Regions from separate parts of the Janibacter alittae genome, predicted to be linked through region 1. Evidence: riboswitches for the same ligand, from Rfam matches in the RefSeq annotation. Region 1 holds a riboswitch; each other region holds the start of a gene.

Region 1 (2,193 bases):
GACCGCACACCACCCCCAGCAGGATGAAGGGCACCCCGAAGCCGACGGCATACACCAGACCGCGGCGACCCGCCTCGGGCGTGCGGCAGGACAGGGCCATCTGCAGCGCCGCCTGGGCGAGGATGACGTTGACCACGAAGGTTCCGAACCACGCGACCACCAGCGGCAGTCCGACCCCTGACCAGTCGAGCATCTCCGGGCGCGATGCTGCCAGCTCCCTCAGCCCGCCCACTCCGGGATCGATCAGGAACGCGGTGGCGCCCAGGGCGAGCATCAGGGTGAAGACCACGCAGTTGGCCGTCTGGGTGAACGCGATGGACCACATGCCGCCGGACCACAGGTAGAACAGGAGAAGCAGCGCCGTGCCCACGATCGCCACCTGGATCGACAGACCGGTGAAGGCGTGCAGCGCCGAGGCGAAGGCGATCGCGGTGGCGACCGACCACATCGGAAAGGTGAACGCGGTGATGGCTCCCCCCACGCCCAGCGCGAGCCGACCGAAGCGTTCGCCGATGAGGCCCGAGATGGTCACGACCATCCGCTCGCGCAGGGGCACGACGAGCAGCCCCGCGATGAGCAGGATCTGTACCGACTCCGCGACGCCGTACCAGAGGGCGGACACACCGGTGTGGTAGCTCAGCTCCAGGATGGCGATGAACGACGAGCCCGAGAACAGGCCGGTGATGCAGAAGGCGACCGTGATCGGCCGGAACCGCCGACCTCCGGCGAAGAAGTCCCGACCGGCCGACTCGCGGCGCTTGGCGACGCGTCCGGCACCGACGAGGAAGAGGGTGTAGGTGAGGGCCAAGCCGATCGTCCACGCACCGACGGTGGTCATCGCGGGCCCCCCGTCACCGACCAGTCGAGGGTGACCGGCACACCGGCGTCCTTGACCAGGTTGAACGCGGGGCAGCGGCGTTCGACCTCACGTTGCAGTGCGGGGAGTGCGGAGGGGTCGGACAGGCCGAAGCGGGCCCGCACCACCACCTCCCGGAAGTGGGGGCTGACATCCGCGGTCCCGAGGAAGCCGCGGGTGTCCATGGTCGCCTGGGTATCGATCTCCAGTGCGGTGAGCCCGAGTTCCTGCTCGGCGGCGACGGTTTCGGCCACCACGGCCAGACACCCCCCGAGGGCCGCCACCACGTACTCCATGGGGCTCGGGGAGCTGTCGTCGCCACCGACCGGGACGGGCTCGGCGGTCTCGAAGGCAGCGAACTTGCGTACCTGGTGACGGGCGCGCATCGCCCCCTCCCAGATGCTGCGGGCGCGAACCCGCTTCAGCTGGGCCGGCGTGGACTGCGTGGTGGAGGGGGACGAGGACATGGGTGTGGGCACGGTGAACTCCAAGGACGTCGTGGCGCCAGAGGGATCCCTTGGCACCGACAAGGAAGGGGGGTGAGCGCGGTGGACGCTCGGGGGAGGAGGGCGCGGCGAAGGGTCAGCCGCGCTCAGTGCGCATTCGACAGCGGTCGGCCGTCACCCGGCACAGGTCGATGTGCCGGCGGGCGACGAGCAGGCTGGCGTGGTCCGCAACGGCACGCCATGACGGTGCACAGAACATCGATCCTCCATCGGTCCCGGCGGTAGCACCCGCACCCGATGTGGGGGGTTGCTGCAGCGTCGTCGAGCCAGGTCTCTCGGCTGCTCTGGATAGGCGGGACCAACGTAGCATCTCCGTGGCCGCGTGTCCGACCACCTGACTGAACGTGGACCCACCCCCGGGAGCGACCTCAGACCACGGCAACCGAACAGCACCGCGCAGAGCCCGCAGGCGTCGCCCGACGGCCTCTTCGCGGTCAGGTCCCCTTCGCGTCCGTCGGACGGCGAATCTCGGCGATCGGGTGGTGGCTGGTCATGCCACCATCGACAACAAGCACCTGACCGGTGATGTACCGCGACTCGGACGAGGCGAGGAAGAGCATCGTGTGCGCCACATCTACCGGGTCACCGATGAACGGTAGAGCGTTGTGGGTGCGGATCCCCTCGATCATCTCGGCTGGCAGGTTGTTGGCCAAGGCCGGCGTCATCACTGCGCCGGGAGCAATCGCGTTGCAACGAATGTTCTGGTGGCCGTACTGGGTGGCGACATACTGCGTCAGCCGGATCACTGCGGCCTTGGCGGTCCCGTAGGCGATCTGGACGAAGTCGCCGTTCAACCCTCCGACCGACGCCGTGTTGATGATCGATCCTCCA
Region 2 (2,193 bases), 1.2 Mb from region 1:
CTGAGCCTGCTGACCGCCTCGTTCGCCCCGCGAATATCGGGTAACCCGATACTCCCCGGGTCCGCCCGAGTTACCTACTCCGGCGAACCCGGAGGAACTCGGGTGAAGCCCAGGGGTAGCGGCTGAGGAGCGCGGGCACGGCCCCCTTCGTCTGTCCTGCCGTCAGAGAGAGCGAAGGGCGGCAAGCACCCGGTCCACGTGCTCGCTCGTCGTTCCCAGCCCCGCGCTGATCCGTACCGCGGTGGTCTGCGGGCGATCGGCAAGGAGCTCGTCGACGAGCAGGTGTGCGCAGAACCTCCCCTCGCGCACGCCGATCCCGTGCTCGTCGCCGAGGACGCGGGCGACCTCGGCGCTGTCGTGCCCGTCCACGGTGATCGTCGCGACCGGTGCACCCGCCCGACCGCCGAAGAGGGTGTGCACGTGTACCCCGTCGATGGTCGCGAGGCCGCCGAGCAGCTGCATGCGCAGGGCGTGCTCGTGGGCGACGATCGCCTCCTCGTGCTCGCTGATGACGTCGCAGGCCGTGGCCAGGGCGACCGCGCCGAGGACGTTCGGGCTGCCCGCCTCGTGGCGGGCCGGGCCGGCGGCCCACTCGACGGCACCGGTGCCCGCCCCGACCCGGGCCGTGGCGCCTCCTCCGGCCAGGTAGGGCTCGGCCGCGTCCAGCCAGTCGCTGCGGCCCACCAGGGCGCCGGCGCCGAACGGCGCATAGATCTTGTGGCCGGAGAAGGCGATCCAATCGATGTCCAGAGCGGCGATGTCGACCCGGCGGTGCGGGGCGACCTGCGCGGCGTCGAGCGCGAAGCGGGCCCCGTGTGCGCGTGCCAGGTCGGCGAGCCGCTCGACGGGCCAGTGCTCACCGGTGACGTTCGATGCCCCGGTGGCGACGACGAGCCGGTGCTCACCGGGGTGGGTGCGCAGTGCCTCGTCGAGCAGGGTGATCGCCTCGGCGTGACTGTGCGGGATGGGCAGACGCACGGCGTCGGCCCACGGCAGGAGCGCGGCGTGGTGCTCGGAGGCGAAGACGAAGACCGTCGTACCGGCCGGCAGCGCGCGGGCGAGCAGGTTGAAGGAGTCGGTCGTGTTGCGGGTGAAGACGACCTGGTCGTCCTCGCGGGCGCCGACGAAGGCCGCCACCGATTCACGGGCCGCCTCGTATCGGCAACTGGTCACCCTGGAGGCGAAGCCTGCGCCACGGTGGACGGAGGAGTAGGTGACGGCGGCGGCCGCGACCGCCTCGGTGACGGCGACCAGTGCGGGGGTCGTCGCGCCGTGGTCGAGGTGGGCGTACTCGACGGTCGAGCCGTCGTGGTCGCGGTAGCTCAGGCCCGCCGAGACCAGCCGGGGCAGGGTCGTGGTGGTGGGACGCAGGTCGGACAGGGTCATGGCGAACTCCATCGGGTCGTGGACCCAGGCGTCGACCGTGAGTCCGCGCTTGCCGGGCGACACCGCGCCGCCGGCCAGGTCGTCACCCGGAGCACCCCACCGCGGAAGGAGGGTTGCCGACCAGCTAGCCGGGGCTTGTCGCTGGTACTCGTGACCTTTGGGACGAGACAGTAGCGGATGTCGGGTACGTCGGGTCCACTCGGATGGTGCCCGTCTCGGGTCGTGGGACGTCAGGAGAGCAGGACGGCGAGCAGCGCACCGCTGACGAGGTAGGGGCCGAAGGCCAGGTGGGTGCCCCGACTCGCCCGACGGGTCAGCAGGAGCGCCAGGGCGACCGCCCCGCCGAGGGCGAAGCCGAGCCACAGCCCGGCCAGGACGTGGGCCCACGAGAGCCAGCCGAGGGCGGCCGCGAGCGAGACGACGAGCTTGGCGTCGCCCATGCCGATCGAGCGTCCGAAGAGCACGAGGGCCAGCAGGAGGACGCCGCCCCCCACGAGGACCGCGGCCAGGCCGGCACGGCGAAGGGAGTCCCAGTCGCCGGTCGTGGCGCTCGCCCCGGTGAGCAGGACGAACTCGATCGGTACGAGCGGCAGGGTGATCGCGTTGGGCAGCCGGTGGACATCCGCGTCGATGGCCGCGAGCGCGATCCCGGCGGGCACGAGCGCAAGGTAGGGCAGCAGCACCGGCCACGGGCGGTCGGCGAGGGCGTGATCGACGAGCACCCCGGCGAAGGGAGCGAGCGGCACCACCCACCAGTGGCCGGGGAGCGGGGCGGTCTCGTCGGAACGGCGATAGGCGCCCCCGCGC
Region 3 (2,193 bases), 1.2 Mb from region 1:
GCCGGAGGACGTGCCGGCGATCGCGGCCTTCGTCCACGCCGGTGTCGCGCCCCTGCCCAGCCGCGAGGCGATCGTCGCGGGAGTGCTGCCCGAGCGGGACGAGGAGCGGGCCCGCTCCGTCAGCCTGCGCCTTGCCTCGCTCGGGTACACCGGCAGCACGCAGATTTTCGGTGGTGGGCCGACCCGTCCCCCGGTGCACTGGCTGGACCGGGGCGAGGACGTCCTCGCGTGGTGGACCCTGCTTCTCGACCCGCGTCCGGACGCCATGGCCGTCGAGCTGTTCGGTGACGAGGCGCTGGCGTGGCTGGCGGCCTCGCTCCACGACGTGATCTGGCGGGACGCCCTCATGGGCATCCTGTGCCCGGGAGCGATGCCGATGGCCGAGAGCGTGGGTCCGGAGACCGACGCCGCGATGCTCGCCGCGCGGTGGTGCCCGTGGCTCACCGACGACGACGGGCCGGACGCCTCGCCCCAGCAGTGGCACGAGGAGGTGCTCGCCGTGCGCTCACGTCTGATCGAGCTGACCCGACTGCTGCCGTCGGGGGCGACGCCGCCGGTCCTGACCCTGGTCGCCCACCTCGCCTGGTGGGTGGGGGACGGGACGATCGCCGGCATCTGCCTGCAGCGGGCGCTCGAGATCGACCCGGACCACCGCCTCGCCGAACTGATGCTGCGTCTGCTCTCCGCAGGGGTGCGGCCCTGGGACCGACCCGGCGGCCCGGTCGCGGGGGAGGCCGCCTGAGGGTCCGGTGTGCGGACCCCACTCGATCCTCGTCGCCTCAATGGCTATGGTTGGGGACAGGTCATGAGTGCCAGCGTCAAGCCCCGGCTTGCTGGCCGGCAACCCTCCTCGCGACGGGGTGCCCCGGGTGATGACCAGGCTGCACCGTGGGGGTGTGGCAAGGCGAGCCCCGGGAGTCCTCGACATGAGCGTGACCACCAGGCCCCCGACGTCCTCGGGTTCCTGGCGAGACGGAGACCACCCCGGCCGCCGGAAGTTCGTCACCATCGGTGACCTCGACCTCGAGTCCGGCGACCGGTTGCCCGATGTGGTCCTCGCCTACGAGACGTGGGGTCGACTCAACGAGGCCCGCGACAACGCGATCCTCGTCGAGCACGCCCTCACCGGAGACAGCCACGTCGTCGGGCCGGCCGGTCCCGGCCACCCGACGGCCGGCTGGTGGCCCGACCTCATCGGCTCCGGTGCGCCACTGGACACCGACGAGCTCTTCGTGGTCGCGATCAATGTCCTCGGTGGGTGCCAGGGCAGCACCGGCCCCGGCGCCCCGGCCGCCGACGGTCGGGCGTGGGGGAGCCGATTCCCCCGGGTGAGCATCCGCGACCAGGTCAGCGCCGAGGCGAGACTGGCCGACGAGCTGGGTATCCGGACGTGGCACACCGTCATCGGTGGGTCCATGGGCGGCATGCGCACCCTCGAGTGGGTCGCGAGCTATCCCGACCGCGTCGCCACCGCGGTGGCACTGGCGACGAGCGGCTACGCGACGGCCGAGCAGATCGGCTGGAGCCAGGCGCAGATCCTCGCGATCCGCAACGACCCGTGGTTCGCGGGCGGCGACTACTACGACCAGCCGCAGGGGCCCGAGGTCGGCCTGGGCATCGCCCGGCGCATCGCGCACATCACCTACCGCAGCGAGCCCGAGCTGCACCAGCGCTTCGACCGCGACGTGCGGGACGAGCCCGCCGGGGACAACGGTCGACCGCGCTACGCCGTCGAGAGCTACCTCGACCACCACGGCGGCAAGCTCGCCGGTCGCTTCGACGCCAACTCCTACGCCGTGCTGTCCGAGGCGATGAACTCCCACGACCTCGCCCGCGGACGCGAGGATCTGCGCGAGGCCCTCGCCCCCTTCGCCGGCCGTCTGATCGTGGCCCCGGTCGACTCCGACCGGCTCTACCCGCCGCGCCTGTCCGAGGAACTCGCCGAGGCCAAGCCGGGCGCCGAGCTGGTGACGATCACCTCCGTGGTGGGCCATGACGGGTTCCTCACGGAGGTGGACCAGGTTGCCGACCTGCTGCGGTCCGTCGTGGTCGCGCCAGGCAGGCGCTGACCCCACGCAACCGATCGTCGCCACGCCATTGCCCGCGTGAGACAGGTCACGCAGTGGCGGTGTAGCGTTCGGCCAAGATCTCCCATCAGCGAGTTGTCCCGAGGAGCAGAAGATGATCGTCGTC
Region 4 (2,193 bases), 1.2 Mb from region 1:
GAGCCCCCGAGGAAGCGGAACTCACCGACGATCAGGGCGACGTCGTGCCCGTGGATCCGGGCGGACCCGGTGATCACCGACTCGTCCGTGCCGGCCCGCTCGGCGGCACGCTCGAGCGAGGCGAGGTAGGTCTCGTCCAGGCCGGCGAGATCGAGGGGCTCGTCCCAGGAGACGAAGGTGCCTGCGTCGACGACCGTGTCGATCATTTCGTGGGCAGTCAGGCGAGCGGAACTCATGCCGTGATCCTGCCAGTCGCCGCGCTGGGTACTCTTGCGCCGTGCTTGTGCCCTTGACCACTGCCGTGATCGTGGCCGTCGGCGTGCTCGCGGTGATGGCTCTGGTCTACATGATCGTCGACCGCCTCGTCGACGACGGGATGCTGCTCGTCACCGCGATCGTCGAGCTCTCCCTGCTCGTCCTGGCGGTCGTCAGCGCGTTCGCACAGGCCCGGGTCACCGGGACCGGGCAGGGCGCGACGATGCTCGCCTACGCCCTGACCCTGCCGCTCATCCCGCCGGTCGTCGTCTTCATCGCGCTGAAGGAGAAGACCCGCTGGGCCATGGGCGTGGTCATCGCCGGTGCCTTCACCGTCGGCGTCATGGCCTACCGCATCCTGCAGATCTGGAACCTCCATGGCCCCGTCTGAGGTGCGCACCGGCACCGGACCGGGCCGCGTCGTCGTCGCCGTGTACGCCGTGCTCGCGCTCGCCGCGACCGGCCGCTCGATCCTGCAGGTGACCGAGTACTTCGACCGGGCACCCCTGGCCTACGTGCTCTCCTCGCTCGCGGCCGTGATCTACATCGTCGCGACCATCGCCCTGGCGAAGGGGGGTGCCACCGGCGCCCGCATCGCCACCGGCGCGATCCTCGTCGAGGCGATCGGGGTGCTCACCGTGGGCACCCTGTCCTACCTGGCGCCCGAGCTCTTCCCGGACAAGACCGTCTGGTCCCACTACGGCTCCGGTTACGGCTACGCGCCGCTCGTCCTCCCCTTCGTGGGGCTGTGGTGGATCCGCCGGGTCCGTCGGGTCCAGCGCGCCCGCCGCGGCGCGGGGGAGTGACGGGGGCCACCCCCTTCGCCCGGGAGGTGAGACACCCACCCACCCGCGCGGAGCCGTTGTCTATGCTCCGTGGCAGGTCTTGAGTGCCAGTGTCCAAGCCCCGGCTTGCTGGCCGGCAACCCTCCTCCGCGGTGGGGTGCCCCGGGAGACGACCAGGGACGTGGCGACCGCCACGCTCAAGCGCGCACCACACCAGGAGCACAGACATGTCCGACCCGTCCACGTGGAGCTTCGAGACCAAGCAGATCCACGCCGGCCAGGCTCCCGACCCGACGACCGGCTCGCGGGCACTGCCGATCCACCAGACGACGTCCTTCGTCTTCCCCGACACCGAGACCGCGAAGAACCGCTTCGCGCTCTCCGAGCTCGGCCCGATCTACACCCGGATCACCAACCCGACGCAGGAGGCGGTCGAGAACAAGATCGCCGCGCTCGAGGGGGGTGTCGGTGCCCTGCTCGTCTCGTCCGGCATGTCCGCGACCTCGATGGCGCTGATGAACGTCGCCGAGGCCGGTGACCACATCGTCGCCAGCGCTGCGCTCTACGGCGGGACGATCAACCTCTTCCAGCACACGCTGCCGAAGTTCGGCATCGAGGTGACCCTCGTGGAGGACCCGGGCGACCTCGAGCAGTGGAAGGCCGCCGTCAAGCCGAACACGAAGGCCTTCTTCGGCGAGACCATCGGCAACCCGAAGGACGTCGTGCTGGACGTCGCCGGGATCGCGGGGGTCGCGCACGAGGCGGGCGTGCCGCTGGTCGTCGACAACACCATCGCCACCCCGTACAACCTGCGTCCGATCGAGCACGGCGCGGACATCGTCGTGCACTCCGCGACGAAGTTCCTCGGCGGTCACGGCACCTCGATCGCCGGCGTCATCGTCGACGGCGGGTCGTTCGACTTCGCCGCCGACCCGGAGAAGTTCCCGGGCTTCAACCAGCCGGACGAGAGCTACCACGGCCTGCGCTACGGCCCGGACCTCGGCGTGGGCGGCGCCCTGGGGGCCAACCTCGCCTTCATCCTCAAGGCACGGGTGCAGCTGCTGCGCGACCTCGGCCAGGCCGTCTCGCCGTTCAACGCCTTCCTCATCGGGACGGGCATCGAGACGCTCAGCCTGCGGATGGAGCGGCACCT

Evidence for each region. A riboswitch is a leader RNA that binds a small molecule or an ion and turns the genes downstream of it on or off. The one in region 1 is predicted to bind S-adenosylmethionine.
Region 2: another riboswitch for S-adenosylmethionine. It lies ahead of V1351_RS10340 (aminotransferase class V-fold PLP-dependent enzyme); the one in region 1 lies ahead of V1351_RS00125 (OsmC family protein).
Region 3: another riboswitch for S-adenosylmethionine. It lies ahead of metX (homoserine O-acetyltransferase MetX); the one in region 1 lies ahead of V1351_RS00125 (OsmC family protein).
Region 4: another riboswitch for S-adenosylmethionine. It lies ahead of V1351_RS05690 (bifunctional o-acetylhomoserine/o-acetylserine sulfhydrylase); the one in region 1 lies ahead of V1351_RS00125 (OsmC family protein).

Annotation. Positions count from the first base shown of each region.
Region 1 is NZ_CP144913.1:24,083-26,275, reverse strand. It holds gene V1351_RS00130 (sodium:solute symporter family protein) at 1-838, opposite strand, end outside; gene V1351_RS00125 (OsmC family protein) at 835-1,323, opposite strand; SAM riboswitch class I at 1,566-1,657, opposite strand; gene V1351_RS00120 (SDR family NAD(P)-dependent oxidoreductase) at 1,797-2,193, opposite strand, start outside.
Region 2 is NZ_CP144913.1:2,154,146-2,156,338, reverse strand. It holds gene V1351_RS10345 (ribonuclease J) at 1-4, shown strand, start outside; gene V1351_RS10340 (aminotransferase class V-fold PLP-dependent enzyme) at 163-1,386, opposite strand; SAM riboswitch class IV at 1,427-1,542, opposite strand; gene V1351_RS10335 (A24 family peptidase) at 1,617-2,193, opposite strand, start outside.
Region 3 is NZ_CP144913.1:1,188,635-1,190,827, forward strand. It holds gene V1351_RS05735 (DUF4192 domain-containing protein) at 1-742, shown strand, start outside; SAM riboswitch class IV at 802-911, shown strand; gene metX (homoserine O-acetyltransferase MetX) at 927-2,069, shown strand; gene V1351_RS05745 (universal stress protein) at 2,182-2,193, shown strand, end outside.
Region 4 is NZ_CP144913.1:1,174,744-1,176,936, forward strand. It holds gene V1351_RS05675 (carboxyl transferase domain-containing protein) at 1-236, opposite strand, end outside; gene V1351_RS05680 (hypothetical protein) at 278-646, shown strand; gene V1351_RS05685 (hypothetical protein) at 633-1,061, shown strand; SAM riboswitch class IV at 1,137-1,250, shown strand; gene V1351_RS05690 (bifunctional o-acetylhomoserine/o-acetylserine sulfhydrylase) at 1,268-2,193, shown strand, end outside.